Regions from separate parts of the Enterobacter sp. FW301-JW81 genome, predicted to be linked through region 1. Evidence: predicted binding sites of a transcription regulator. Region 1 holds the regulator's gene; each other region holds the start of a gene.
The links. Region 1 encodes Fur, which represses iron uptake genes when iron is present. Its sites were predicted from a motif close to ATAATAATGAGAACNACTATCAA; they were not measured.
Positions count from the first base shown of each region.

Region 1 (10,206 bases):
ACCACCAGACCGGTAACAAGTGGTGCATCTACCCGATGTACGACTTCACCCATTGCATCAGCGATGCGCTGGAAGGCATTACGCACTCCCTGTGTACGCTGGAGTTCCAGGACAACCGTCGTCTGTACGACTGGGTACTGGATAACATCACCATTCCCGTGCATCCGCGTCAGTACGAGTTCTCTCGTCTGAATCTGGAATACACCGTGATGTCCAAGCGTAAGCTGAACCTGCTGGTCACCGACAAGCACGTTGAGGGCTGGGATGACCCACGTATGCCGACCATCTCTGGTCTGCGTCGTCGTGGTTATACTGCCGCGTCTATTCGTGAGTTCTGCAAACGTATCGGCGTGACCAAGCAGGACAACACCATTGAAATAGCTTCTCTGGAATCCTGCATTCGCGAAGACCTCAACGAAAACGCACCGCGCGCGATGGCGGTTATCGACCCGGTGAAGCTGGTTATCGAGAACTATCCGCAGGGTGAAAGCGAGCTGGTCTCCATGCCTAACCATCCGAATAAACCGGAAATGGGCAGCCGCGACGTGCCGTTCAGCGGTGAAATCTGGATCGACCGTGCTGACTTCCGCGAAGAAGCCAACAAGCAGTACAAGCGTCTGGTGTTGGGTAAAGAGGTGCGTCTGCGTAATGCCTACGTCATCAAGGCAGAGCGCGTAGAGAAAGACGCGGAAGGTAACATCACCACCATCTTCTGTTCATATGACGCTGAAACGCTGAGTAAAGATCCGGCGGACGGCCGCAAGGTGAAAGGCGTTATTCACTGGGTGAGCGCATCCCACGCGCTGCCGGTGGAAATTCGTCTGTACGATCGTCTGTTCAGCGTGCCTAACCCGGGTGCTGCTGAAGACTTCCTGGCGACCATCAACCCGGAATCTCTGGTGATCAAGCAGGGTTATGCGGAGCCTTCCCTGAAAGCCGCTGAAGCGGGTAAAGCGTTCCAGTTCGAGCGTGAAGGTTACTTCTGCCTGGACAGCCGTTACAGCACGGTGGAAAAACCGGTATTTAACCGTACCGTGGGTCTGCGTGATACCTGGACCAAAATCGGCGAATAATAACGCTGCATTGGTCAATGAGAGACAAACGCCGCTTATTGCGGCGTTTTTTTATTTAACGATCATATCGTTAAAGCAGGGGGGTAATAATATCGTGGAAAATATCAGGTCAATGTGGTGCTACTTATTTTTCTGAAAAAAGTTTGTTTTTTATCATCAATACGCAATTTGTAAAAAGTAACAGCAATTAACGATCTTACCCTCTGAAATTTAATGGCTTGCCCCGCCAAATCTCGCCCTCCGGTAAATGTTACAAAGCACTACCAATTATGTGCACTTCGTCATAATCCTGACTTTTGTCCGCTGAAAAGCATTGATAATTCGCGTCGCGAAAAATAACCTAAAGACGGTAGTTAATTCGAGGGTATTTATAACTACCCCTGACCATTTGGTCTTTTTTATTTTCGCCGTTTCAGGCGTTTTAATTCGTCAAAGAGGAATAATCTATGCGTACGTTCAGTGGCAAACGTAGTGCGCTGGCGCTGGCTATTGCCGGTGTGACAGCAATGTCGGGCCTGGTCGTTACACCAGAGGCGAAAGCCGCGGGTTTCATCGAAGATTCTACCCTCACGGGCGGTATTTATTACTGGCAGCGTGAACGTGACCGTAAAGACGTCACTGAAGACAAATACAAAACTAACCTTTCTCACTCCACCTGGAACGCCAACCTGGACTTCCAGTCGGGTTATGCCGCGGATATGTTCGGTCTGGATATTGCTGCGTTCACCGCAATCGAAATGGCGGAAAACGGCGACAGCGGCCACCCGAACGAAATTGCCTTCTCCTCCAGCAACAAAGCTTATAAAGAAGACTGGTCCGGGGATAAGAGCGGAATCAGCCTTTATAAGGCCGCAGCGAAATTTAAATACGGCCCGGTATGGGCGCGCGGTGGCTATATTCAGCCAACCGGCCAGACGCTGTTAGCACCGCACTGGAGCTTTATGCCGGGTACCTATCAGGGGGCAGAAGCCGGGGCGAACTTTGACTACGGTGATGCGGGTGCGTTGAGCTTCTCTTATATGTGGACCAACGAGTATAAAGCACCATGGCACATCGAAATGGACAAGTTCTACCAGAACGATAAGAAAACCAAAGTAGATTATCTGCACTCGCTGGGTGCGAAATACGACTTCAAAAACGATCTGGTTCTCGAAGCCGCATTTGGCCAGGCGCAAGGTTATGTCGATCAGTATTTTGCCAAGGCCAGCTATAAGTTTGATGTTGCGGGTAGCCCGCTGAGCACCAGCTACCAGTTCTACGGCACGCGCGACAAGGTCAGCAACGGTGGCGTCAATGATATTTATGACGGTACCGCGTGGTTGCAGGCGTTGACCTTTGGCTACAAGGTCGGTCAGGTTGATTTGCGCCTGGAAGGCACGTGGGTGAAGGCGGAAGGGCAGCAGGGGTACTTCCTGCAGCGTATGACCCCGACCTATGCATCGTCCAACGGCCGTCTTGATATCTGGTGGGATAACCGTTCCGACTTCAACGCCGACGGCGAGAAAGCGGTCTTCTTCGGCGCAATGTATGACCTCAAAAACTGGAATCTGCCTGGCTGGGCCGTGGGTGCCTCTTACGCTTACGCCTGGGATGCAAAACCTGCCGATATGGCAACACCGGACGCCTATTACGATCCAAACTATCGCCTGAAAGAGTCCTCCTACAGCCTGGATGCTATCTATACCCTGCAGGATGGCCGCGCGAAAGGCACGATGTTCAAACTGCACTTCACCCAGTATGACAACCACTCCGATATCCCGAGCTATGCGGGCGGTTACGGCAACATCTTCCAGGATGAACGTGACGTGAAATTCATGGTTATCGCACCGTTCACCATCTTCTGATGAATCGTCCGGCGGGTTAGCGCCCGCCGGACCGGAGACTGCACATGATGAAAAAAATCGTAATTGTCGCGCTGCTGGCGTCGGGGCTGGTGGCGTGTTCTCAGAGCCAGGCGCCTAAAGAAGATTCCCGGCTGAAGGAGGCCTATAGCGCGTGCATCAATACCGCTGAAGGCTCGCCGGAGAAAATTCAGGCCTGCCAGAGCGTGTTGAATGTGCTGAAAAAAGAGAAGGCGCATGAGCAGTTCGCAACGCAGGAAAATGTTCGCGTGATGGATTACCAGGCCTGTATCCAGGCGCGTAAAACCGGTAACGATCAGGAAGTGGCGAAGCGTTGCGACCAGATCTGGAAAGAGATCCGCAGCAATAACAGTAACTAACCTGCTGTTACCATGCCCGGTGGCGCTATGCTTACCGGGCTTTTTTATACCTGAAAACAGGCGAAAAAAAAGCCAACCTTGCGGCTGGCTCAGAGTATGAAGACTGATTATTTTGCGTCGTGCGCGTGGTCATCTTCGCGGCAGTCGCCTTCAGCGCAGTGACCGTAAAGGTACAGGCTGTGGTTGGTCAGGCGGATGCCATGACGCGCGGCGATTTCACGCTGGCGTGATTCAATGGAATCATCGCTAAATTCAATGACCTTGCCGCAATCGAGGCAGATCAGGTGATCGTGGTGCTGCTGCTGGGTCAGTTCGAAAACAGATTTACCACCTTCGAAATTATGACGGGTAACAATGCCCGCGTCATCAAACTGGTTCAGCACGCGATAGACGGTAGCCAGCCCAATCTCTTCACCCATGTCGATAAGACGTTTATAGAGGTCTTCCGCACTGACATGGTGATTGTCTGGACCCTGAAGCACTTCGAGGATTTTTAACCGAGGAAGCGTAACTTTCAGGCCAGCCTTCTTTAATGCGGTATTGTTGTCAGTCATGCGGAATCTGTCCTGTTGCTAAACGATTCACTTCTGTAGGAAGTGACAGAAAATGCACCCGGGATAATGCGTCTCATTATAGAACTGCCATGGCTAAATGAAAACTGCAAGTCTCAGGCAAAATATGCTTATAAAAACGTGGTATCACCAACAAACTTGCTCAATGGAAAACCACGTTTATCAGGGAGACATTGTACAGGTCTGGGCGAAAAAGTTAAAAGATTGTAGCGATTAATTTAATCGGTTTGACCTGGAGCACGGGCGCAGCCGCCGCTGCGCCGCGATAAAAATCAGGCGTTAAGAATATCGTCCAGGTGCAGTTCCTCACGGATCTGCTTAACCCATTTCTCAACGCGCTCTGCCGTCAGCTCTGGCTGGCGGTCTTCGTCAATGGCCAGACCCACGAAATGATCGTCATCGGCCAGGCCTTTAGACGCTTCGAAGTGGTAACCGGCAGTTGGCCAGTGGCCAACGATCACTGCGCCATTCGGCTCAATGATGTCGCGGATAGTCCCCAGCGCGTCACAGAAGTACTCGGCGTAGTCTTCCTGATCGCCGCAGCCAAACAGGGCGACCAGCTTACCGTTGAAGTCGACTTCTTCCAGCGTCGGGAAGAAATCATCCCAGTCGCACTGGGCTTCACCGTAGTACCACGTTGGAATACCCAGCAGAAGAATGTCATAGCCTTCGAGATCTTCTTTGCTGCTCTTGGCGATGTCATGCACATCAGCAACGTCTTTACCGAGCTGTTTTTGAATGTTTTTTGCGATATTTTCGGTATTGCCGGTATCACTGCCAAAGAAAATGCCGATGATTGCCATGAGTAAAATAACCTCTTGAAACTTAATAGTATGGTGGCGCAATTCGGCCACGGATAAGGGCAATAATAGCAGAACTGGCAACCCTGCGGAAACAGCTATCGCGCAGGACTGCACTCCGTGCTACATGAAAAGGGCGATAAAGGGGATTTTCAGACTTATGCCTGGCTGCGTAACGTCTCAAGCTGGGCGATCAACATCTCTTCAATGAGCTCGCTGCGGCTGATATTTCGCGCGTCAGCCAGCTCGTTAAGCGCATCGACGGCGTCGGCGTTAAGCTTCAGTTCGACACGCTTAAGCCCACGATTTTTATCGCGTTTAAGCTGGTTGCGTTTATTGATACGCAGCTGTTCATCGCGCGAAAGCGGATTCGTCTTGGGTCGTCCCGGTCGACGTTCATTCGCGAACAGATCTAGTGTCGTACGGTCCGTTTGTTCTTTGGCCATGATTCTGAGACTTCGGGGGAAACACGCCGCCCTGCTAATGCCCGGGCGATAAGCGCGCCATCATACATCACCAAAAACGGCACGCCAACGACTGGAAGCCCGCAGCCTTCCAGTCGCTCTCTTTTTAATCAATTCGCAGTATCAGCGAGATAGCGGCGAATGGCGCGCAGCACGGCGTCAGGTTTTTCTGCGTGAACCCAGTGTCCGGCCCCGGCAATCACGTGGGCGCGCGCCTGCGGGAATTGTGCCAGCAAGGTGTCGCGGTACGCGTCGGTAATATAAGGAGAGTTACCGCCACGAATGAAGAGGGTAGGGTGTGGCCAGGCAGGTACCGTTTCCCAGCCAACGATATTGTTGTACTGCTCCCAGAGCACCGGCACGTTAAAACGCCATTGTCCGTCAACAAATGACTTCAGCAGGAATTGCACAACGCCTTCTTCATCAAGATGGTCACGCATGACCGCAGCCGCCTGCTGGCGGGTCGCGACACCCGCTTCAGTAACCGCATTGATGGCGGCAAAAATCTCGTCGTGTCGGCGGACGTCATAATCCACGGGCGCAACATCAATTACCACCAGGCCGTTAATACGCTCCGGCGCAAGCGCCGTCAGGGCCATCACCGCTTTGCCGCCCATTGAATGCCCGATGAGCGTCACCTTCTGCAGGCCGTTGGCGTCCAGCGTATCCAGCAGATCCTGTGCCATCGCGGCATAGGTCATCTCGTCTGAACGCCCGGAAAGACCGTGATTGCGCATATCGACCTGTAAAATATCGTGATCGGTAACCAGATCGCGCGCCAGCACGCCCAGGTTATCCAGGCTGCCAAAAAGCCCGTGAACCAGTACGATGGGAGAATTATTGTTCGGCGATTGTGCAGTTTGCGCTCGGGTATTCAATTTCATGGCAAAGTTCTTTTTTTACGTATGTCAGGTTAGGGTATCATGTTGACCATTCTGCCGCCCGGCTGCAAGGTTCCAGTTTAATCTGACTTTTGCTGCCAACCAGGTTTGACGCTATCCGCTGTTGGGATTTGACCCTATAATCCCAATGACTTGTATTCAGATAAGAAATCGCACTGGATTAAGATGAAAACAATCGAAGTTGATGACGAACTCTATCAGTATATTGCCAGCCAGACGCGGCATATCGGGGAGAGCGCGTCCGACATTTTACGGCGCATGCTTAAAATTTCCGCCGCTTCACAGCCTGCTACCCCAGTCACCAAAGATGTCGTGTCTCAGCCGAGCGTTGTTGCACAGGCAAAACCTGCCGTGACACCGGCAAAAGATAAAGTGCGCGCGATGCGCGAGCTGCTGCTGTCCGATGAATATGCGGAGCAGAAAAAGGCGGTTAACCGCTTTATGCTGGTGCTGTCTACACTTTATTCACTGGATAACAAGGCGTTTGCTGAAGCGACCGAGTCGCTGCACGGTCGTACTCGCGTCTATTTCGCGGGTGACGAGCAGACGCTGCTGCAAAATGGCAACCAAACCAAACCTAAACATGTCCCAGGCACCCCGTACTGGGTGATCACCAATACCAATACGGGCCGCAAGTGCAGCATGGTTGAACATATCATGCAGTCCATGCAGTTCCCGGCGGAATTGATTGAAAAGGTTTGCGGTACAATTTAACCCTTGCATCAGAAGGACCCGGTAATGGCAAATCACAGCCGTGCAGGCCAACCTGCACAACAAAGCGATTTGATTAACGTCGCTCAGCTGACCGCGCAGTATTACGTGCTGAAACCGGTCGTGGGCAACGCAGAACACGCAGTGAAGTTTGGTACATCTGGTCACCGCGGCAGCGCGGCGCGCCACAGCTTTAACGAACCGCACATTCTGGCCATTGCTCAGGCCATTGCGGAAGAGCGCGCTAAAAACGGCGTTACCGGTCCATGCTACGTGGGCAAAGACACCCATGCGCTGTCTGAACCGGCGTTCATCTCTGTTGTGGAAGTGCTGGCCGCAAACGGCGTTGATGTGATTGTTCAGGAGAACAACGGTTTCACCCCAACGCCTGCGGTGTCGAACGCTATTCTTGTGCACAATAAAAAAGGTGGCGCGCTGGCTGACGGGATCGTTATCACGCCGTCCCATAACCCACCGGAAGACGGCGGCATCAAATACAACCCACCTAACGGTGGCCCGGCAGACACCAACGTCACCAAAGTGGTGGAAGACCGTGCAAATGCCCTGCTGGCTGACGATCTGAAAGGCGTGAAGCGCATCTCCCTGGATGCCGCCATGGCGTCCGGCCACGTGAAAGAGCAGGATCTGGTTCAGCCTTTCGTGGAAGGGCTGGCGGATATCGTCGATATGGCGGCGATTCAGAAAGCCGGCCTGAAGCTGGGTGTGGATCCGCTGGGCGGCTCCGGTATTGAATACTGGAAACGTATCGCCGAGCATTACAAGCTGAATCTGACCATCGTGAACGATCACGTCGATCAGACCTTCCGCTTTATGCACCTCGATAAAGACGGCGCGATCCGTATGGACTGCTCCTCCGAGTGCGCCATGGCGGGCCTGCTGGCGCTGCGCGATAAATTCGACCTGGCGTTTGCTAACGACCCGGATTATGACCGTCACGGTATCGTCACTCCTGCCGGGCTGATGAACCCGAACCACTATCTGGCCGTCGCGATTAACTACCTGTTCCAGCACCGTCCGCAGTGGGGCAAAGAGGTGGCTGTCGGTAAAACGCTGGTTTCCTCCGCGATGATCGACCGCGTGGTCGACGCGCTGGGTCGCAAGCTGGTGGAAGTGCCGGTTGGCTTTAAATGGTTTGTTGACGGTCTGCACGACGGCAGCTTCGGCTTCGGTGGTGAAGAGAGCGCCGGTGCGTCATTCCTGCGCTTCGACGGCACGCCGTGGTCAACCGATAAAGACGGCATCATCATGTGCCTGCTGGCGGCGGAGATCACCGCGGTCACCGGTAAGAACCCGCAGGAACATTACAACGAGCTGGCGGAGCGTTTTGGTGCGCCAAGCTATAACCGTATTCAGGCTAGCGCGACGTCAGCCCAGAAAGCGGCCCTGTCCAAACTCTCTCCGGAAATGGTCAGCGCAAGCACCCTGGCGGGTGACCCGATCACCGCGCGTCTGACGGCGGCACCGGGCAACGGCGCATCCATTGGCGGTCTGAAAGTGATGACCGACAACGGCTGGTTCGCTGCGCGTCCATCCGGTACGGAAGATGCGTATAAAATCTATTGCGAAAGCTTCCTCGGCGCTGAGCATCGTCAGCAGATTGAGAAAGAAGCGGTAGAGATTGTCAGCGAAGTGCTGAAAAACGCGTAAGTGCGGTTTGTGTGCCGGGCGGCACTGCGTTTGCCCGGCCTACAACAGCGATCGTAGGCCCGGTAAGCGCTAGCGCCACCGGGCTTTTTTTAACTATGCTTATTCTTCAATTCAAATCTCGGCGATACCAGACCGTACAGCGTCCAGCCCATAAAGGTCACCATCGCGCCATACAGCATCGCCTCCTGGCCGGATGAGTAGAGCGCATAGAAGCTGTAAATCGCCCCAATCAGCGCCACGATATTCGCCGCACGCGCCTTGCGTGGATCCACCTTCGCGACTTTCTGAATAATCACCAGCGCCGCCATCGACAGAATATACGGAATGATATTCGTCACTACCGCCAGGTTGACCAGCACGTTGAACTGGCTGTTCAGCGACGGGCTAATGGTCATCAGTGACAATCCGCTCTGGAAGATGACAATGGCCAACATGCCCTGCACCGGCGCATCGGCTTTGGTCACGCGGGAGAAGATTTTCGGGAAGTAACCTTCATCAGCCGAAGATTTGAAAACCTGCGCGATGGTGAACTGCCAGCCGAGGAGCGAACCGCAGCAGGACATAACCATCAGCCCCATGATCACTTTTCCGACTTCCGGGGTGAACATCTGCGCGAAGGCCAGCCCGAACGGTGCCGTTGAGTTAGCCAAATCCATGTTCGGTACGATGCCGGCAATAACGTTAGTCGAGATGATATAGATCACCGCCGCGCCCAGCGTTCCGCCCAGAACGGCAATCGGGACGTTCTTTTCCGGGTTCTCTACCACTTCCGCGTTTGCACAGGCTGATTCCAGACCGAGGAAGGCCCACAGCGTCATGGCGATGGAGGACCCGACAGCGGTAAAGAACGGCACATGGTGCGGGTTCCAGGAGTTCGCGTACAAGGTCGGGCTGAACCAGAACCAGCCGATGATGCACAAACCCACAACCGGGATAATCACGCCCCAGACGGTGATGCTACTCAGCTGTCCGGTGATGCGCGCGCCGCCAAAGTTGGCCACGGTGCAGATCCACAGCACGCCGATGGTGGCTAAACCAATCTGTACCGGGCTGAGCGTGGCACCAAACAGCTCCGTGCCGTAACCCACGGCGGAGATGGCAATCGCCACGTTAGCAATCAGCAGCGACACGCCGTAGGTATAGTTGGCCATAAAGTTGCCCGACTTGCCAAAGGCATACTCCGCATAGCCCCCCATTCCGCCTGACTTGCGGCTGAACATCCCGCACTTGGCAAATGCCCACGCCAGCGCCATTGAACCTACGGCGGTCACCAGCCAGGAAATAATCGAAATGGTTCCCACTTCGGCAAGCTTGGTGGGCAGCATGATGATCCCGGAACCCATCATGTTCACCATGGTGAGAATGGTCAGTTGCACCACGCCCATCTTATTGGACTTACTCATAATTTCTCTCCCTTCAGCAGCGCGGGCTGAGCGGCGGGTTGTTTAATGACGTAGCAGCGAACCTGTTTGCGACCGTCACACTCCTCGACGTATACGCCCTGAAGCTCTGGCGCAAAGCCCGGTAACAGGTTGATCCCTTCTTCCAGCGCGGCAAAGTAGCGCAGCACGGAACCGCCCAAGACTTCCCCTGGAACAACACACAGCACCCCTGGCGGATAAGGAAGGGCGCCTTCGGCGGCGATGCGGCCTTCCGCGTCGCGCAGGGACACCAGTTCAACCTCACCACGAAGATAGGCGTAGTTCGCATCCTGCGGGTTCATCATCACCCGTGGGAAGTGAGACTTGCGGAACATCTCTTTTTGCAGCTGTTTCACGTTATGACGGGCGTACAG
Region 1 covers NZ_JBYTBA010000005.1:414,412-424,617, forward strand. Annotated here, with positions in the region: gene glnS (glutamine--tRNA ligase) at 1-1,073, shown strand, start outside; gene chiP (chitoporin ChiP) at 1,520-2,917, shown strand; gene chiQ (ChiQ/YbfN family lipoprotein) at 2,965-3,294, shown strand; gene fur (ferric iron uptake transcriptional regulator) at 3,402-3,848, opposite strand; gene fldA (flavodoxin FldA) at 4,139-4,669, opposite strand; gene ybfE (LexA regulated protein) at 4,825-5,112, opposite strand; gene ybfF (esterase) at 5,241-6,014, opposite strand; gene seqA (replication initiation negative regulator SeqA) at 6,198-6,746, shown strand; gene pgm (phosphoglucomutase (alpha-D-glucose-1,6-bisphosphate-dependent)) at 6,771-8,411, shown strand; gene potE (putrescine-ornithine antiporter) at 8,501-9,814, opposite strand; gene speF (ornithine decarboxylase SpeF) at 9,811-10,206, opposite strand, start outside.

Region 2 (10,206 bases), on a different contig from region 1:
AACTTATTTCAAAAAGTAAATAGTGTAAATATCAATAAAGAAAATAAGGATACTTCTGGCGCATTTTCAGATTTTTGCAGGGATAAATACGAAGCAATATTAAAGAAATCCCCCATCGCGCCGATCATCATCCGTGTGTATTATTTCCTGTAGCGTTGACCACAACTATCCTTAACTCAAATACTTAAGCGCCAAAGCGAAAGGCATCATGAGCACACCGATCAAACGGCTAGAAATCATTAAAAATGCCATTGAGCTGGAAGATGACGACATCATCCACAGCCAGCTGACACGCCTGAAAAATGAAGCGTTTGACGATGAGCTACAGGCGATCGTCGTGGCGCTTGAGGAGAAGAACTACACCGCGGCGATGGCGGCTATCGTCGCCTGGCTGCAGGGCCAGCGCGCGGTTACCCCGTGGCGCGACCCGCAGGTGGCTGCCAGCAAGCTGGAGCTGAAGGCGCTGGAAGAGCGCCTGCGCGATCTGATAGACCGCCGCAACGCGCGGGTGCAGCAGCTTGACGAGTTCAACGATATCTATTTCTCCCGCCTGGGTCCCCTGATGCAGCAGATCCTCGCCCTGCGTAAAACCCTGGCGGAGCTGAACCTGCGGCGTCAGCAGGCGGAGGCGCGTCGTCGCGAGGAAGATTATCGCCGCTGCCAGCGCTACATGGCGCAGGCGGTTGAGGTGCTGGCAACGCTCACCCAGCGCTGGCGCGATCTGCCTGCGGATTCCGTGCAGGCCGCCGAGGCGCGCAAGCATCTGGAGCAGCAAAGCGATCTGATTGCCAACCTGCTGGCCGAGGCGCTGGAGCTGGAGAGCGGCTTAACGCGCGAAGAGGAGCCCGCGCGCCAGGCGCGCGACGAGGCCAACGAAGAGTACGAAAAATATCGCGAGCAGCATCACGATGCCGAAGTGCGGCTGCGCAAGGGCAAAGATCTCTCGGAAGAAGATCGGAACGAACTGAAGCGTCTCTGGCGGCAAGCGAGCAAGCTCTGCCACCCTGACCTGGTGGCAGACGACCTGAAAGAAGAAGCCAACGCGATGATGGTGCAGCTCAACCAGGCGAAGCAGCGCGGCGACGTTAAATCCATTCGCTCTCTGGTGGCCCGACTGCAGCAGGGCTTCGAGCCGCTGATGGCCAGCGACAGGCTGAACGATCTGGAACGTATCCGCAAAAAGATGGCGCAGGTGCGCGAGCAGATCGACATTTTAGTGAACGAGCTGGCGGAGCTGGAGAAAGAGGAGTCCTGGCTTCTGGTCTCGTCGCTGAGCAATATGGAAGCGTACTTCGCTCAGCAGGAGAAAGCGCTGCACGAGGTCCGCGCCTCGCTCGAACATCAGGTGAACGAAGCGCAGCTGGATTCCGCCGCGTGACTACTTGGCGTGCCAGTATGCGCTGGCACGCACCAGCTGGGGGTCAATCGCGTCAGTTTCAAACTGACGGCTCAGCGTTTTCACCACCTTCCCTTCCCCGGTCAGCCAGATGAAGTAGTCCTCCGCCGGGACGCTGAGCGCCGCCAGATGGTCAGCTACCGCCTGCTCGCTGTGGCCCACCACCCAGGTGATGTCGAACGCGCTCAGGTGCGCCAGATACTCTTTATAAGACGCGTCTCCAACCGTCACTACCGCATGAACCTCCGGGCGAACCGGCAGCTTAGCAATGCCCTCTAAGCGTCGGCGCAGCGCGGGCATGCCGGATTCATCACACACGTACAGCTGCCAGGCGTAATCTTCCGGCACAACCAGCGAACCGCGCGGGCCGCCGATGGTCAGCCTGTCGCCCACTTTCGCCTCAACCGCCCAGCAGCTGGCAATGCCGCCGTCATGAACGAAGAAATCGAGCACCAGCTCATGACGGGCCTCATCGTACAGCGGCGTATAGTCGCGCGCCTGCGGACGCACGCCGTCGCCCCAGTCGATGCCTTCATCGGTAACCACCGGCGGCACAAACGTTGCCCCGGGCGCCGGGAAAAAGACTTTGGTGTGGTCGTCGAAACCGCGGGAGCTAAAGCCCTCCAGCGCCTCGCCGCCTAAAACAATGCGCTGGAAACCCGCGCTGGCGCGCTCAACGCGAAGCACCGTCAGCTCGCGAAAACGCAGGTCATTACGAACGCGCTGTGGGTAACGGGTAGATGCCATTTTTAGCCCCTTCTCTGGTGAATACGATATATCTAAATCAATTTTCAAATGATAATGATTACTAATAAGAAAAAATGCAAGATCTTTTAGATTGCATCTGAATATATCTTAGATATAGTTTAGATATATCAAATTGAAGGGCATATTATGCGACACGAACACGACGGCGGCGGGCGCCGACCGCGCTTTTTTGGCCACGGCGACCTGCGGCTGGTGATTCTGGACATCCTGACCCGCAGCGCGAGCCACGGCTATGAGCTGATCAAAGAGATAGAGAACCTGACGCAGGGGAATTACACTCCCAGTCCTGGGGTGATCTATCCGACCCTGGATTATCTTCAGGATCAGACGTTTATCGCTATTACGGAAGAAGAGAGCGGGCGTAAGCGATTTACGATTACCGCTGCGGGCCAGCAGTGGCTGGATGAAAACCAGGAGCAGCTTGAGCACATACGGGCGCGTATCAAAGCGCGTTCCGTCGGCTTTCAGCTGCGCAAAAACCCGCAGATGAAGCGGGCGCTGGATAACTTCAAAGCGGTGTTAGACCTGAAGGTGAATCAGGGAGAGCTCAGCGACGCGCAGCTCAGGCAAATCGTCGGGGTGATTGACCGCGCGGCGCTGGAGATCTCCCAGCTGGATTAAGCCGGTGCGTGCTCGCTCACGCGGAAGACGCGTACCAGCTCTTTCAGGTGCATCGCCTGTTCGTTAAGCGAGGCCGCCGCCGCCACGGACTCCTCCACCAGCGCGGAGTTTTGCTGGGTGGTGGCATCAATCAGGCCAATCGCGCTGTTGATCTGGGAGATCCCCTCCGTCTGCTCATGGCTGGCCTGGCGGATCTCGCGCAGGATCACATCCATCTCCTCCACGTTGCCCACCATCCCGTTGATCAGCGCGCTCGCTTTCTCGACCAGGTTCATCCCGTCCTGGGTCTGGCTGGTTGAGCTTTCAATCAGCTCGCGGATTTCGCTGGCCGACGACGCGCTCTTCTGGGCAAGCTGACGCACCTCACCGGCTACCACCGCAAAGCCGCGACCGTGCTCCCCGGCGCGCGCCGCTTCCACCGCCGCGTTCAGCGCCAGAATGTTGGTCTGGAAAGCAATGGCGTCGATCAGGTCGATAATGTCGGACATCCGGTTCGACGTCTCGTTAATCAGGCGCATTTTGCTGGTCACCTGCTTCATCATCTCGCCGTTGTTTTTGACCACCGTGGCGGCATCTGCCGAGAGGTTGGTCGCTTCCCCGGTGTGCGAGGCCGTGTTTTTCACCGTCGCGGTGATCTGCTCCATCGAGGCGGCGGTCTGTTCAACGGAGCTTGCCTGCTCTTCCGTGCGCGCGGCCAGATCCTGGTTCCCGGCGACAATCTGCGCGGCTGCGCTGGAGATATTCTCCGAGCCGGTTTGTACCTGCTGCACAATGTCCAGCAGACGCGTCTTCATCTCCATCAGCGCATGCAGCAGCAGGCCCGTTTCGTCTTTGCCGTGCGGCGTGATGCTGCCCGTCAGGTCGCCCTCTGAAATCGCTTTTGCAAAATGCACCGCCTCGCCGAGCGGGCGGGTGATAGAACGCACGATGAACCAGCCAATCAGGCTGCCGACCGCGACGCTAAAGAGGGTGATCAGGATCAGCAGCAGGCGGTTAGACCTGAAATCCCCTTCCACCTGCGCGCCTGCACTCTGCATCTCGCTGTTTTGAATGGCGATCAACTCCTTCACCTTCGCTTTGTAAGCCTGCTGCACGGCGAGGGTCGTGGTCATCATCTCCTGAATAGCGCCCGCACGATTGTTGTTCTGCACCGCCTGCAAAATGCGGTAGCGCGAGTCCAGATACTGCTGGCGCACGCTGCGGATTTCCGTCAGCACCTGCTGAGATTTTTGATCCTGCAGCGCGTTGTTCAGCTCGCCCAGGATCACCGTGATGTGCTCGCTGATCTCTTTCAGGTGCTGCTGAGATTGCCCGGTATAAGTGCCCTGGTCGTCCAGCAGCATCAGCTGTTGAGTGCTAATAAATTCCTGGAAGTTATCGATTAACTGGTTCGCTTTTACCGTGGTTGGATAGTCACTGGTAATAATGGACTGCATCCCATTATTTGCCCGATTCAGACTCAGCAAAGACAAGCTTGCGCTGATCGCCATCAGGACAATAAAGAACCCAAACGCCAGAAATAATTTCGTGCCGATCTTTACGTCATGTAGGAACATATTTTCTCCATCGATGTGATTATTTCTCAGACGATCGCTGTTATCGGTAACGAATTCGCTAACTTTATGACTTTGATCGTTTTTTTATTTCATAACCCTCACAATGGATAGGTAGAGACTATTAATATTGCTCCATCGATCGTTACCAGACCACCTGACGGGGCTTTTTCGAAATAGCATTCTGAAGAATTGACTTAGGCGGGAATAAATAACTGAGGCACTTTTTTTAGTTATTTAATATTAAGTTAACAACAAACTACATTAATAGTCACATCTATAGAATAGAAAAGCCGCGTATGCCTTACGGTATACACGGCTTTTCTGGAACATCGCGGTTTAATGGAGCACGGTTACGGCATCCTTGAGACGTCCGGCGCGGTGTTTCACCATCGCAGAAATGTGCGCGCTCTCCTCGACCAGGTCGGCGTTTTTCTGCGTGATGCTGTCGAGCTCGGCCACCGCGCGGGTTAACTCTGACAGCCCGGTTGCCTGCTCGGACGTCGCGTGGCTAATCTGGGCGATCAGCTGCGTCACGTTTTTCACCTGCTCGACAATATCATCCATCGTTCGGCCTGCGGCGTGAACCTGCTCAGAGCCGGACTGCACCTTGCTGGCGCTGGCATCAATCAATTTACGAATATCATTCGCTGCGCTGGCGCTGCGGCTGGCGAGGTGGCGAACTTCGCCCGCGACCACGGCAAAGCCTTTCCCCTGCTCGCCTGCCCTTGCCGCCTCAACGGCCGCATTCAGCGCCAGAATATTGGTCTGGAAAGCGATATCGTTAATCAGGGACGTAATCGAGCCAATTCGCTGCGTGCTGTCGGCGATGTCATCCATGGTCTTGACGACGGTCTGCATCGCGTTGCCACCTTTCGTCGCCGCGCCGCTGGCGGCGACCGAGAGTTTATCCACCTCGGCGGCGGTTTCAGAGTTACTCTGAACGGAAGCGGCCATCTGGTTCATTGTCGCGACGGTCTGCTGCACGTTGGCCACGGTCTGACGCGTACGATCGTTGAGATCTTCATTGCCCTGCGCCAGCCTGTCGCTGCCGTCGCGGACGCTCACCACCTGGCTCGAGACGTCATTGATCAACCAGCGGCACATCAGGCCCAGCTGCCCTACCGCGCGCAGCGTCAGCCCCAGCTCGTCGCTGCGGTTCAGATGCTGCACGCTGTTGCGCTCACCGGTTGCGACCTTCAGTGCCTGTCGCGCCACATTCTCTACAGGCCGGACAATCTGTTGCTCAAACAGCAGCGTCCCCAGCAGCATCACCACCGCGGCAGCGGCAAGCGGCGTCCAGCCTGCATTGGTCGCGACCAGCGAGGCGGCGAGCAGGGCAAAGAGCGCCGCCATCACGCCGCGCACGCGCCAGCGCAGCGGCATGGCCGGCAGTTTACCCAGCCAGCCCTTTCCCACCACCAGCCCTTTATGAATACGTTTTTTACAGCGCCCGTCATTCAGCGCCCGGTAGAGCGGCTCCACGGCGGCAATCTCTTCCGCTGTGGCCTTCGTGCGGATCGACATATAGCCCGTCACCTGCCCGCGGCGCACCATCGGCACCGCGTTAGCACGCACCCAGTAGTGGTCGCCGTTTTTACGCCGGTTTTTGACGATCCCGCTCCAGGGTTCGCCCTGCTGCAGCGTGTACCACATATCGGCAAACGCGGCCTTTGGCATATCAGGGTGGCGCACCATATTGTGCGGCTGGCCCGTCAGCTCATCGAGCTGGTAGCCGCTCACCTGCACAAAAGTGTCGTTGGCGTGGGTAATGTAGCTGTGGACGTCTGTGGTAGACATTAAGGTGGTGTCATCGTCCAGAGGATATTCATTCTGGGTGACATAGGTTGGAGAGGACATCGTGGGCATCCCTTGCAGGTTATTTGAATGTTAATTTTGTGGGTCATTGTTATTTCGGCGGTAAACAATTTATCTTTAGTTGTTAAACTTGATGAAGATCGCAGATTTGACTTAAACCATACTTTTTATACGATTTTATAATTCATTGATTTCAAATACTTTCGGTAAGAAATTACCCACAAAGTAGGATTGGTTAACGCTCGCTAAAGTCGCAGCACGTGCACTGGTTTAGTGCATCCGCCCCTTTCATCCCTTCTTGATGCGCTCTGCCGTGTCCCGCTAAATCCCGTTTCGGTTGTATCGGCATGATTAAATATTGCGCAACATTATTTTAACCTGGCGTTTATCCCGATTTTCGTTAAGGCATCTGAAGTGGCGTAATCCCTGCAATACTTAACTCAGTATCATGTGATACGCGATCCCCGGGAGCACATTTTGAACAGGTTACCTTCCAGCGCCTCGGCTCTTGCCTGTACCGCGCACGCACTGAATCTCATTGAAAAGCGAACGCTCGATCATGAGGAGATGAAACAACTTAACCGAGAGGTCATCGATTACTTTAAAGAGCATGTCAATCCTGGTTTTCTGGAGTATCGCAAATCTGTTACCGCCGGCGGGGATTACGGAGCCGTAGAGTGGCAAGCGGGGAGTCTTAACACGCTTGTCGACACCCAGGGACAGGAGTTTATCGATTGCCTGGGTGGTTTTGGCATTTTCAACGTGGGGCACCGTAATCCAGTTGTGGTTTCCGCCGTACAGAATCAACTTGCGAAACAACCTCTCCATAGCCAGGAGCTGCTCGACCCGCTTCGCGCCATGCTCGCAAAAACGCTGGCAGCCTTAACGCCCGGCAAACTGAAATACAGCTTCTTTAGCAACAGCGGCACGGAATCGGTCGAAGCGGCGATTAAGCTCGCCAAAGCGTACCAGTCGCCGCGCGGGAAATTCACCTTTATCGCCACCAGCGGCGCGTTCCACGGTAAGTCCCTGGGCGCACTGTCCGCTACCGCCAAATCCACCTTCCGCAAACCGTTTATGCCGCTGCTGCCGGGCTTCCGCCACGTGCCGTTCGGCGACATTAACGCCATGCGCACCGTGCTGACTGAATGCCGTAAAACCGGCGATGACGTGGCCGCGGTGATCCTGGAGCCTATCCAGGGAGAAGGCGGCGTGATCCTCCCCCCGCCGGGCTATCTGCCTGCCGTGCGTCAATTGTGCGATGAGTTTGGCGCGCTGCTGATCCTCGACGAAGTCCAGACCGGGATGGGGCGCACCGGCAAGATGTTTGCCTGCGAGCACGAGAACGTTCAGCCGGACATTTTATGCCTGGCGAAAGCGCTGGGCGGCGGCGTTATGCCGATTGGTGCGACGGTTGCGACAGAAGAGGTCTTCTCGGTGCTGTTCGACAACCCGTTCCTGCATACCACCACCTTTGGCGGCAACCCGCTGGCCTGTGCGGCGGCGCTGGCGACCATCAACGTGCTGCTGGAGCAAAACCTGCCTGCGCAGGCCGAGCAGAAAGGCGACATGCTGCTGGACGGCTTCCGCCAGCTGGGGCGTGAATATCCGGATCTGGTTCAGGAGGCGCGCGGCAAAGGGATGCTGATGGCCATTGAGTTTGTTGATAACGAAATCGGCTACAGCTTCGCGAGCGAGATGTTCCGCCAGCGGGTGCTGGTGGCAGGCACGCTGAACAACTCGAAAACCATCCGCATCGAACCGCCGCTGACGCTGACCATTGAGCAGTGTGAGCAGGTGCTGAAAGCGGCACGCAAAGCGCTGGCAGCGCTGCGCGTGAGCGTGGAAGAGGCGTAATCAACGCCGGGTGGCGCTACGCTTACCCGGCCTACCAAATACTGCATCTGTAGGCCCGGTAAGCGTAGCGCCACCGGGCTGCTTTTTATCGGTGAAACTCCGCCACCGTCATGGTGAAGCGAAGTACAGTATCGCCTTCATTGGCATAGCCGTGCGCGGCTTCCGTTTTCGCCACCGCCGACGCCCCGGCAGCCACCTGCGTTACCGTCTCGTCCACCGTCAGGGTTAACATACCTTCGTTCACGTGCAGCAGCTCAAAGGTTCCCGCCGGATGCCCCGAAGAGGTAAAGCGCTCTCCCGGCTGCATCTCCCACTGCCATAGCTCAATCATATCCGGACCCGCGGTGCCCGCCAGCAGCCTGGCGTAACCGCCCCGTGCGCCCTGCCACAGCACCGGAATCGCGGCCTCTTCGATAACGTGCACCTGCGGCTCGCTGGAGACGTTAACGATATCCGCCACTGAGATACCGAGCGCGGCGGCCAGCTTGCACAAAATGGCGATGCTGGGATTGGCTGCGCCCTTTTCGATCTCCACCAGCATGCCTTTGCTGACGCTGGCGCGGCGGGACAGCTCATCCAGCGACAGTTTTTTCTCTTTCCGCCAGTTGCGGATGCGGTTCGCCACGGCCAGGCTTACTTGGGCAACGTCGGCACCCTGTGCAGTCATTATATTGACTTTATCAGTCATTGGTCACTACCATGGTATAAAACAGTCAATACAGGATTATTTATGTCTCTCGTTACGCCGTCAATAGACTCGCGTCTTGCCGGGATTGCCCCCGGCTTTCGGGCGCTGAGCATTCTGGTTGAAGCAGCGCCGATTACCCACCCGGAGGTGGCGGCTGCCGCGCTGGCGCAGGCCTGCCAGCAGATGCTTAATGATGATGTGCCATGGGCTGATGCACACCTTTCAGGCTGGGATGAGGTGTTTAAAGCCTTCGGGGCGAAACCGAAACGCACGCCCTGCTCGGCATCCGCCCTGCGTAAGCGGGTGCTGAAAGACGGCTCGCTGCCGCCGCTGGACCCGGTGGTAGATATCTATAACGCGGTGAGTATTCGCTACGCGATCCCAGTTGGCGGAGAAAATCTCGCGGCTTATTCAGGCGCGCCGCGTCTGACGCTGGCCGACGGCAGCGAGCCGTTTGATACCCTCAAAGAGGGACAGGCGGTGGTGGAACATCCGGAACCGGGCGAGGTTATCTGGCGCGACGATCTCGGCGTCACCTGCCGCCGCTGGAACTGGCGCCAGGGGATACGGACGCGTCTGGACAGTCGGGCGCAAACCATGTGGTTTATTCTTGAAAGCCTGCCGTCGATGCCGCTTGCGGCGCTGGAAGAGGCGGGTGCGGAGCTGGTGGATAGCCTGCAGCGGCTGATGCCGGGAGCCACTGCTCAGGTTCAACTGCTGGAACTATAAGAGGACAACACGATGTTTCGCGGATTAAGCGCCTTTCCATTAACGCCCCTGAAAGAGGGGACGTTTGACGAGCAGGCCTTCATCAATCTTCTCCGCCCAGTGGTCGACGCCGGCGTGGATTCGCTGGGCATTCTCGGCTCAACGGGAAGCTATGCCTATTTGACCGTTGAAGAGCGCGGCCGGATCGCACGCTGCGCGGTGGCGCATGCTGATGACATTCCGGTTATCGTCAGCATCGGCGCGCTACGGCTGGACGATATTCTGCGTTTGGCTGACGACGCGCAGGCGGCAGGTGTCTCCGGCGTGCTGATGGCGCCCGTGTCGTACCAGCGATTAACGGAAGACGAAGCGTTTAATCTCTATGAAACGGTAACGCGCCAGCTCTCCGTACCGCTATGTATTTACGACAATACGGCCACCACCGGTTTTACGTTTAGCGATGAGTTGTTATTTGCGGTCGCGGCCCTGCCGAATGTGGGATCCATTAAGCTGGGTCGCGTGCCGGAGGACCTGTCGCAGGTACGCGCCCGTCTTTCTGATACGGTCACGCTGGGCATCGCCGGTGACTGGCGAGCGGCCTCAGCCCTGCAGGCCGGGTTTGACGTCTGGTACTCGGTTCTCGCGGGCTTGTTCCCTCAGACGGCGCTGGCGATTGCGCGTTCGGGAAATAATGCTGAGTCGGAACGGCTGGAGCCGCTGTGGGAATTGTTCCGTCATTACGGCAGCTTACGGGTCATCACGGCGGCGGCAGAGATGATGGGGAAAGTGGCTGCACC
Region 2 covers NZ_JBYTBA010000003.1:316,776-326,981, forward strand. Annotated here, with positions in the region: gene AC3WOK_RS12525 (DNA repair protein) at 209-1,378, shown strand; gene AC3WOK_RS12530 (siderophore-interacting protein) at 1,379-2,143, opposite strand; gene AC3WOK_RS12535 (PadR family transcriptional regulator) at 2,291-2,785, shown strand; gene AC3WOK_RS12540 (methyl-accepting chemotaxis protein) at 2,782-4,341, opposite strand; gene AC3WOK_RS12545 (methyl-accepting chemotaxis protein) at 4,678-6,198, opposite strand; gene ygjG (putrescine aminotransferase) at 6,634-8,013, shown strand; gene AC3WOK_RS12555 (helix-turn-helix domain-containing protein) at 8,099-8,701, opposite strand; gene AC3WOK_RS12560 (B3/B4 domain-containing protein) at 8,744-9,430, shown strand; gene AC3WOK_RS12565 (dihydrodipicolinate synthase family protein) at 9,443-10,206, shown strand, end outside.
Region 2: AC3WOK_RS12530 (siderophore-interacting protein) is a predicted target of Fur. The motif match lies at 2,192-2,214, and genes of this name have one in related genera.

Region 3 (10,206 bases), on a different contig from region 1:
CTGACTTTCTGAGGCTGCCATGCTCCATACTCTGAGCCATTCACCGTGGCAATGTGATATCGACGCGTTATTGAGTATGCTGCGCGAAGGTGATGACCTGCTGCTGATTCAGGATGGCGTGCTCGCCGCGCTTGAAGGCAGTCGTTTCGTTGAAATCCTCTGCAATGCCCCCATATCTGTCTCTGCGCTGAAAGACGATCTTGATGCGCGAGGACTGTCTGGTCAAATTTCAGCCAAAGTTGACGTGGTTGGCTATACTGATTTCGTCAATCTTACTGTGATACACGCCAGTCAAATGAACTGGTGATTTGAGATCGCTGTATATTTCTTGACACCTTTTCGACGTAGCCCTAAAATTTCGCGTCCTCATATTGTATGAGGTCGTTTTATTACGTGTTTACGAAGCAAAAGCTAAAACCAGGAGCTATTTAATGGCAACAGTTAACCAGCTGGTACGCAAACCACGCGCACGCAAAGTTGCAAAGAGCAACGTGCCTGCGCTGGAAGCCTGCCCGCAGAAACGTGGTGTATGTACTCGTGTATATACCACCACTCCTAAAAAACCAAACTCCGCACTGCGTAAAGTATGCCGTGTGCGTTTGACTAACGGTTTCGAAGTGACTTCCTACATCGGTGGTGAAGGTCACAACCTGCAGGAACACTCCGTGATCCTGATCCGTGGCGGTCGTGTTAAAGACCTTCCGGGTGTTCGTTACCACACCGTTCGTGGTGCGCTCGACTGCTCAGGTGTTAAAGACCGTAAGCAGGCTCGCTCCAAGTACGGCGTGAAGCGTCCTAAGGCTTAATGGTTCTCCGTTAAGTAAGGCCAAACTGATTTATCTTAATGTCAAACTAAACTCTTTGAGTTTTGGACAATCCTGAATTAACAACGGAGTATTCCCATGCCACGTCGTCGCGTCATTGGTCAGCGTAAAATTCTTCCAGATCCGAAATTCGGATCAGAACTGCTGGCAAAATTTGTAAATATCCTGATGGTAGATGGTAAAAAATCTACTGCAGAAGCAATCGTATACAGCGCGCTTGAGACCCTGGCTCAGCGTTCTGGTAAAAATGAACTGGAAGCTTTCGAAGTCGCTCTCGACAACGTTCGCCCTACCGTAGAAGTTAAGTCCCGCCGCGTTGGTGGTTCTACTTATCAGGTTCCAGTTGAAGTTCGTCCGGTTCGTCGTAATGCTCTGGCAATGCGTTGGATCGTTGAAGCTGCTCGTAAACGCGGTGATAAATCCATGGCTCTGCGTCTGGCGAACGAACTTTCTGATGCTGCAGACAACAAAGGTACTGCAGTTAAGAAACGTGAAGACGTTCACCGTATGGCAGAAGCCAACAAGGCGTTCGCACACTACCGTTGGTAATCCCTTCGGAGTATTAGTCACCAGGCGGGCGCTTCAGAGAAGCCGCCCGCTCTGGGTAACTTAACTGAACGCCTAAAGATATAAACGAGGAATCAAATGGCTCGTACAACACCCATCGCACGCTACCGTAACATCGGTATCAGTGCGCACATCGACGCCGGTAAAACCACTACTACCGAACGTATTCTGTTCTACACCGGTGTAAACCACAAAATCGGTGAAGTTCATGACGGCGCAGCCACCATGGACTGGATGGAACAGGAGCAGGAGCGTGGTATTACTATCACCTCCGCAGCGACTACTGCATTCTGGTCAGGTATGGCTAAGCAGTACGAACCGCATCGCGTAAACATCATCGACACCCCGGGCCACGTTGACTTCACCATCGAAGTAGAACGTTCCATGCGTGTTCTTGACGGCGCGGTAATGGTTTATTGCGCAGTTGGTGGTGTTCAGCCACAGTCTGAGACCGTATGGCGTCAGGCGAACAAATATAAAGTTCCACGCATCGCGTTCGTTAACAAAATGGACCGTATGGGTGCTAACTTCCTGAAAGTTGTTGGTCAGATCAAAACCCGTCTGGGCGCGAACCCTGTTCCGCTGCAGCTGGCAATTGGTGCTGAAGAAGGCTTCACCGGCGTTATCGACCTGGTGAAAATGAAAGCCATCAACTGGAACGACGCAGACCAGGGCGTTACCTTCGAATACGAAGATATCCCGGCTGAAATGCAGGACCTGGCTGACGAATGGCACCAGAACCTGATCGAATCCGCAGCTGAAGCTTCTGAAGAGCTGATGGAGAAATACCTGGGTGGTGAAGAACTGACTGAAGAAGAGATCAAAAAAGCTCTGCGTCAGCGCGTTCTGAACAACGAAATCATCCTGGTAACCTGTGGTTCTGCGTTCAAGAACAAAGGTGTTCAGGCAATGCTGGATGCGGTAGTTGACTACCTGCCATCCCCGGTTGACGTTCCTGCGATCAACGGCATCCTGGACGACGGTAAAGATACTCCAGCAGAGCGTCACGCAAGCGACGAAGAGCCATTCTCTGCACTGGCGTTCAAAATCGCTACCGACCCATTCGTGGGTAACCTGACCTTCTTCCGCGTTTACTCTGGTGTGGTTAACTCCGGTGACACCATCCTGAACTCCGTGAAAGCGGCGCGTGAACGTTTTGGCCGTATCGTACAGATGCACGCTAACAAACGTGAAGAGATCAAAGAAGTTCGTGCGGGCGACATCGCTGCAGCTATCGGTCTGAAAGACGTGACCACTGGTGACACCCTGTGTGACCCGGATCACCCGATCATTCTGGAGCGTATGGAATTCCCTGAGCCGGTAATCTCCATCGCGGTTGAACCAAAAACCAAAGCTGACCAGGAAAAAATGGGTCTGGCTCTGGGCCGTCTGGCGAAAGAAGACCCATCATTCCGCGTATGGACTGATGAAGAATCTAACCAGACCATCATCGCTGGTATGGGTGAACTGCACCTGGACATCATCGTTGACCGTATGAAGCGTGAATTCAACGTTGAAGCGAACGTGGGTAAACCTCAGGTTGCTTACCGCGAAGCGATTCGTGCGAAAGTTACCGATGTTGAAGGTAAACACGCTAAGCAGTCTGGTGGTCGCGGTCAGTACGGTCACGTTGTGATCGACATGTACCCACTGGAGCCGGGCTCTAACCCTAAAGGTTACGAGTTCATCAACGACATCAAAGGTGGTGTAATTCCTGGCGAATACATCCCAGCCGTTGATAAAGGCATTCAGGAACAGCTGAAAGCGGGCCCTCTGGCTGGCTATCCGGTTGTTGACATGGGTGTTCGTCTGCACTTCGGTTCTTACCACGACGTTGACTCCTCTGAACTGGCGTTTAAACTGGCTGCGTCTATTGCCTTTAAAGAAGGCTTTAAGAAAGCAAAACCAGTTCTGCTTGAGCCAATCATGAAGGTTGAAGTAGAAACTCCTGAAGAGAACACCGGTGACGTTATCGGTGACTTGAGCCGTCGTCGCGGTATGCTGCGTGGTCAGGAATCCGAAGTAACTGGCGTTAAGATCCACGCTGAAGTTCCGCTGTCTGAAATGTTCGGATATGCAACTCAGCTGCGTTCTCTGACCAAAGGTCGTGCATCATACACCATGGAATTCCTGAAGTATGATGATGCGCCTAACAACGTTGCTCAGGCCGTTATTGAAGCCCGTGGTAAGTAATCCACAGGATTAAAACCTAAGTCCCGTGCTCTCTCCAGAGGGGAGAGCACTATAGTAAGGAATATAGCCGTGTCTAAAGAAAAATTTGAACGTACAAAACCGCACGTCAACGTTGGTACTATCGGCCACGTTGACCATGGTAAAACTACCCTGACTGCTGCAATCACTACCGTTCTGGCAAAAACCTACGGTGGTTCTGCTCGTGCATTCGACCAGATCGATAACGCACCAGAAGAAAAAGCTCGTGGTATCACCATCAACACTTCCCACGTTGAATACGACACCCCGACTCGCCACTACGCACACGTAGACTGCCCAGGCCACGCCGACTATGTTAAAAACATGATCACCGGTGCTGCGCAGATGGACGGCGCGATCCTGGTTGTTGCTGCGACTGACGGCCCAATGCCTCAGACTCGTGAGCACATCCTGCTGGGTCGTCAGGTAGGCGTTCCTTTCATCATCGTGTTCCTGAACAAATGCGACATGGTTGATGACGAAGAGCTGCTGGAACTGGTAGAGATGGAAGTTCGTGAACTGCTGTCTCAGTACGATTTCCCAGGCGACGATACCCCAATCGTTCGTGGTTCTGCTCTGAAAGCGCTGGAAGGCGAAGCAGAGTGGGAAGCGAAAATCATCGAACTGGCTGGCTTCCTGGATTCTTACATCCCAGAACCAGAGCGTGCGATTGACAAGCCATTCCTGCTGCCAATCGAAGACGTATTCTCCATCTCCGGTCGTGGTACCGTTGTTACCGGTCGTGTAGAGCGCGGTATCATCAAAGTTGGTGAAGAAGTTGAAATCGTTGGTATCAAAGAGACTGCGAAGTCTACCTGTACTGGCGTTGAAATGTTCCGCAAACTGCTGGACGAAGGCCGTGCTGGTGAGAACGTTGGTGTTCTGCTGCGTGGTATCAAACGTGAAGAAATCGAACGTGGTCAGGTACTGGCGAAGCCAGGCTCAATCAAGCCACACACCAAGTTCGAATCTGAAGTGTACATCCTGTCCAAAGACGAAGGCGGCCGTCATACTCCGTTCTTCAAAGGCTACCGTCCACAGTTCTACTTCCGTACAACTGACGTGACCGGTACCATCGAACTGCCAGAAGGCGTTGAGATGGTAATGCCAGGCGACAACATCAAGATGGTTGTGACTCTGATCCACCCAATCGCGATGGACGACGGTCTGCGTTTCGCAATCCGTGAAGGCGGCCGTACCGTTGGCGCGGGCGTTGTTGCTAAAGTTCTGGGCTAATTAATTATCCCCGAATAAAAAAAGGACGCTTCGGCGTCCTTTTTTGTTTTCTGCCGCTAAAAGTCTGTCACAAAATTTCGCATTTTTTGCCCGCTCCCGCCCCGTATTCCGGCGCTTGTGCTATTGTAATCATAACCATTCTCACTTACACTTTGCGCATATTTTGAACGGGAGTCTCTATGTACGTTTGTTTATGTAATGGTGTAAGCGACAAAAAAATACGTCAGGCCGTTCGCCAGTTTCAGCCTCAGTCATTTCAGCAGCTTCGCAAGTTTGTTCCGGTTGGAAATCAATGCGGTAAATGTGTACGTGCTGCGCGAGAGATTATGCAGGACGAATTGATGCAGATCCCGGAATACAAAGAGATCGCGTAAGCACCTATCTTTTTTTTGACATCCCTGTAGCCCGATCTACGCTTCAATGAGTGGAAGCGGAGGGACTATATAATGAAAGGTGATGTTAAAATCATAAGTTATCTCAATAAATTATTGGGAAATGAGCTTGTCGCAATCAACCAGTACTTTCTTCACGCAAGAATGTTCAAAAATTGGGGACTTAAGCGTTTAAACGACGTTGAGTACCATGAGTCGATTGATGAAATGAAACACGCTGATAAATATATCGAGCGTATTTTATTCCTTGAAGGCATTCCTAACCTGCAGGATCTCGGAAAGCTGGGCATTGGAGAAGATGTCGAAGAGATGCTTCGTTCCGACCTTAGGCTGGAGCTTGAAGGCGCCAAAGATCTGCGTGAAGCCATTGCCTATGCCGACAGCGTACATGACTACGTCAGCCGCGATATGATGATCCAGATCCTGGCCGATGAAGAAGGCCACATTGACTGGCTGGAAACGGAGCTGGATCTGATTTCTAAAATCGGCCTGCAAAACTACCTTCAGTCGCAGATTAAAGTGGAAGAGTAACCACCGTCTTCCAGCCTACGCCTAAACCCGCTGCTGCCAGAAATGGCCCAAAAGGCAGTGGGTTTTTTAATACCCCCTTATCAGGGGTGAGAAACGAAAGCACAAGAATGCTAAGTAGCGCCATAAGCGCAGCGAGTAACGCCAGCGTGGGCAGCATGCACCAGCCATGCCATGCACCAAGCGCCGCCAGGTATTTTACATCGCCATATCCCATCCCTTCACGCCGGCAGATAAACCAATACCCCCAGTAAATAACGGCAAAGCCGATATATCCAGCCATCGCACCCACTACCGCACTCGGCAAAAAATCAGGGTGGACACAGAGCTGAAAGAGCAGGCCCGTCCATAGCAGCGGGCAGAGAAATTTATCGGGAAGCAGTCCGTAGCGAATATCTGCACGGACAAGAAAGGCCGTCAGCGAAAAATAGACCAGCAAAAAGGGGAGAGTGGTTAACATGGAAAAGGCCTCAAAAGGGTTTGAGCGCATACTCGTTATAATCGGCCTGGCCGGCAATCTACAAAAACGACAATTGCGTAGGGACTCCAGACAAAGCATTGAGAAGGGATACATTGCGTAAAAAGTTGCGCGCCCTTACGCATACTGCGCCTCAGGCGCTTAATTTCTAAACGGCACTTGCGTCTTGCCCAGATTTACGTATAATGCGCGGGCTTGTCGTAATTGACGGCGGGTTCAATCAGAACCAGAGTAGCTCATTTTGTTACTCAACAATGCTCCCAATTGGGGAGCTACGTAAGAACGGTTACACTCTCCCATCAATCGTAATGGGTTTGAGGAGTAATCATTTTCGTTTATAAAATAATTGGAGCTCTGGTCTCATGCAGAACCAAAGAATCCGTATCCGCCTTAAAGCGTTTGATCATCGTCTGATCGATCAATCAACCGCGGAAATCGTCGAGACTGCTAAGCGCACTGGTGCGCAAGTCCGTGGTCCGATCCCGCTGCCGACCCGCAAAGAGCGCTTCACCGTTCTGATCTCCCCGCACGTCAACAAAGACGCGCGCGATCAGTACGAAATCCGCACTCACAAGCGTCTGGTTGACATCGTTGAGCCAACTGAGAAAACCGTTGATGCTCTGATGCGTCTGGATCTGGCTGCCGGTGTAGACGTGCAGATCAGCCTGGGTTAATCAGGTCATCGAGCGATTGAGAGGTTGATACAATGATTGGTTTAGTCGGTAAAAAAGTGGGCATGACCCGCATCTTCACTGAAGATGGCGTTTCAATCCCAGTAACCGTAATCGAAGTTGAAGCAAACCGCGTTACTCAGGTTAAAGATCTGGCTAACGATGGCTACCGCGCTGTTCAGGTGACCACTGGTGCTAAAAAAGCTAGCCGTGTAACCAAACCAGAAGCGGGTCACTTCGCTAAAGCTGGCGTAGAAGCTGGCCGTGGTCTGTGGGAATTCCGTCTTGCTGAAGGCGAAGAGTTCACTGTAGGTCAGGACATTAGCGTTGAGCTGTTTGCTGACGTTAAAAAAGTTGACGTAACCGGTACCTCTAAAGGTAAAGGTTTTGCTGGTACCGTTAAGCGCTGGAACTTCCGTACCCAGGACGCTACTCACGGTAACTCCTTGTCTCACCGTGTTCCGGGTTCTATCGGTCAGAACCAGACTCCGGGCAAAGTGTTCAAAGGCAAGAAAATGGCAGGTCAGCTGGGTAACGAACGTGTGACCGTTCAGAGCCTGGACGTAGTACGTGTTGACGCTGAGCGCAACCTGCTGCTGGTTAAAGGTGCAGTTCCGGGTGCAACCGGTAGCGACCTGATCGTTAAACCAGCTGTGAAGGCGTAAGGGGATAGCAATGGAATTAGTATTGAAAGACGCGCAGAGCGCGCTGACTGTTTCCGAAACTACCTTCGGTCGTGATTTCAACGAAGCGCTGGTTCACCAGGTTGTTGTTGCTTATGCAGCTGGTGCTCGTCAGGGTACTCGTGCTCAGAAGACTCGTGCTGAAGTAACTGGTTCTGGCAAAAAGCCATGGCGCCAGAAAGGTACCGGCCGTGCGCGTTCAGGTTCTATCAAGAGCCCGATCTGGCGTTCAGGTGGCGTGACCTTCGCTGCGCGTCCACAGGACCACAGTCAAAAAGTTAACAAAAAGATGTACCGCGGCGCGCTGAAAAGCATTCTGTCCGAACTGGTACGTCAGGATCGTCTGATCGTTGTCGAATCATTCTCTGTAGAAGCGCCTAAAACTAAGCTGCTGGCACAGAAACTGAAAGACATGGCTCTGGAAGATGTGCTGATCATCACCGGTGAGCTGGACGAGAACCTGTTCCTGGCCGCACGTAACCTGCACAAGGTTGACGTACGCGACGCGACTGGTATCGACCCGGTTAGCCTGATCGCCTTCGACAAAGTCGTAATGACTGCTGATGCTGTTAAGCAAGTTGAGGAGATGCTGGCATGATTCGTGAAGAACGTCTGCTGAAGGTGCTTCGCGCACCGCACGTTTCTGAAAAAGCGTCTACTGCGATGGAAAAAACAAACACCATCGTTCTCAAAGTTGCTAAAGACGCGACCAAAGCAGAGATCAAAGCTGCTGTGCAGAAACTGTTTGAAGTCGAAGTCGAAGTCGTTAACACCCTGGTAGTTAAAGGGAAAGTTAAACGTCACGGACAGCGTATCGGTCGTCGTAGCGACTGGAAAAAAGCTTACGTCACCCTGAAAGAAGGCCAGAATCTGGACTTCGTTGGCGGCGCTGAGTAAGTCGGAGGAGTAATACAATGGCAGTTGTTAAATGTAAACCGACATCTCCGGGTCGTCGCCACGTAGTTAAAGTGGTTAACCCTGAGCTGCACAAGGGCAAACCTTTTGCTCCGTTGCTGGAAAAAAACAGCAAATCCGGTGGTCGTAACAACAATGGCCGTATCACCACTCGTCACATCGGTGGTGGCCACAAGCAGGCTTATCGTATTGTTGACTTCAAACGCAACAAAGACGGTATCCCAGCAGTTGTTGAACGTCTTGAGTACGATCCGAACCGTTCCGCGAATATCGCGCTGGTTCTGTACAAAGACGGCGAACGCCGTTACATCCTGGCCCCTAAAGGCCTGAAAGCTGGCGACCAGATTCAGTCTGGCGTTGATGCTGCAATCAAAGCAGGCAACACCCTGCCGATGCGCAATATCCCGGTTGGTTCTACCGTTCATAACGTAGAAATGAAACCAGGTAAAGGCGGTCAGCTGGCGCGTTCCGCTGGTACTTACGTTCAGATCGTTGCTCGTGACGGTGCTTATGTCACCCTGCGTCTGCGTTCTGGTGAAATGCGTAAAGTCGAAGCAGACTGCCGCGCTACTCTGGGCGAAGTTGGCAATGCTGAGCATATGCTGCGCGTTCTGGGTAAAGCAGGTGCTGCACGCTGGCGTGGTGTTCGTCCTACCGTTCGCGGTACTGCGATGAACCCAGTCGATCACCCACATGGTGGTGGTGAAGGTCGTAACTTTGGTAAGCACCCGGTAACTCCGTGGGGCGTTCAGACCAAAGGTAAGAAGACCCGCAGCAACAAGCGTACTGATAAATTTATCGTACGTCGCCGTAGCAAATAATTTTAGAGGATAAGCCATGCCACGTTCTCTCAAGAAAGGTCCTTTTATTGACCTGCACTTGCTGAAGAAGGTAGAGAAAGCGGTGGAAAGCGGAGACAAGAAGCCCCTGCGCACTTGGTCCCGTCGTTCAACGATCTTTCCTAACATGATCGGTTTGACCATCGCTGTCCATAATGGTCGTCAGCACGTTCCAGTCTTTGTTACCGACGAAATGGTTGGTCACAAACTGGGTGAATTCGCACCGACTCGTACTTATCGCGGCCATGCTGCTGATAAAAAAGCGAAGAAGAAATAAGGTAGGAGGAAGAGATGGAAACTTTAGCTCAACATCGCCATGCTCGTTCTTCTGCTCAGAAGGTTCGCCTTGTTGCTGACCTGATTCGCGGTAAGAAAGTGTCGCAGGCCCTGGACATCCTGACCTATACCAACAAGAAAGCTGCGGTATTGGTCAAGAAAGTACTGGAATCTGCCATTGCTAACGCTGAACACAACGATGGCGCTGACATCGACGATCTGAAAGTCGCGAAAATTTTCGTAGATGAAGGCCCAAGCATGAAGCGCATTATGCCGCGTGCGAAAGGTCGTGCAGATCGCATCCTGAAGCGCACCAGCCACATTACTGTGGTTGTGTCCGATCGCTGAGACTCTGGAGACTAGCAATGGGTCAGAAAGTACATCCTAATGGTATTCGCCTGGGTATTGTAAAACCATGGAACTCTACCTGGTTTGCGAACACCAAAGAATTCGCTGACAACCTGGACAGCGATTTTAAAGTACGTCAGTACCTGACTAAGGAACTGGCTAAAGCGTCTGTATCTCGTATCGTTATCGAGCGTCCAGCTAAGAGCATCCGTGTGACTATTCACACTGCTCGCCCTGG
Region 3 covers NZ_JBYTBA010000008.1:166,671-176,876, forward strand. Annotated here, with positions in the region: gene tusC (sulfurtransferase complex subunit TusC) at 1-12, shown strand, start outside; gene tusB (sulfurtransferase complex subunit TusB) at 20-307, shown strand; gene rpsL (30S ribosomal protein S12) at 432-806, shown strand; gene rpsG (30S ribosomal protein S7) at 903-1,373, shown strand; gene fusA (elongation factor G) at 1,470-3,584, shown strand; gene tuf (elongation factor Tu) at 3,654-4,838, shown strand; gene bfd (bacterioferritin-associated ferredoxin) at 5,018-5,212, shown strand; gene bfr (bacterioferritin) at 5,285-5,761, shown strand; gene AC3WOK_RS21450 (prepilin peptidase) at 5,745-6,218, opposite strand; gene rpsJ (30S ribosomal protein S10) at 6,599-6,910, shown strand; gene rplC (50S ribosomal protein L3) at 6,943-7,572, shown strand; gene rplD (50S ribosomal protein L4) at 7,583-8,188, shown strand; gene rplW (50S ribosomal protein L23) at 8,185-8,487, shown strand; gene rplB (50S ribosomal protein L2) at 8,505-9,326, shown strand; gene rpsS (30S ribosomal protein S19) at 9,343-9,621, shown strand; gene rplV (50S ribosomal protein L22) at 9,636-9,968, shown strand; gene rpsC (30S ribosomal protein S3) at 9,986-10,206, shown strand, end outside.
Region 3: bfd (bacterioferritin-associated ferredoxin) is a predicted target of Fur. The motif match lies at 4,961-4,983, and genes of this name have one in related genera.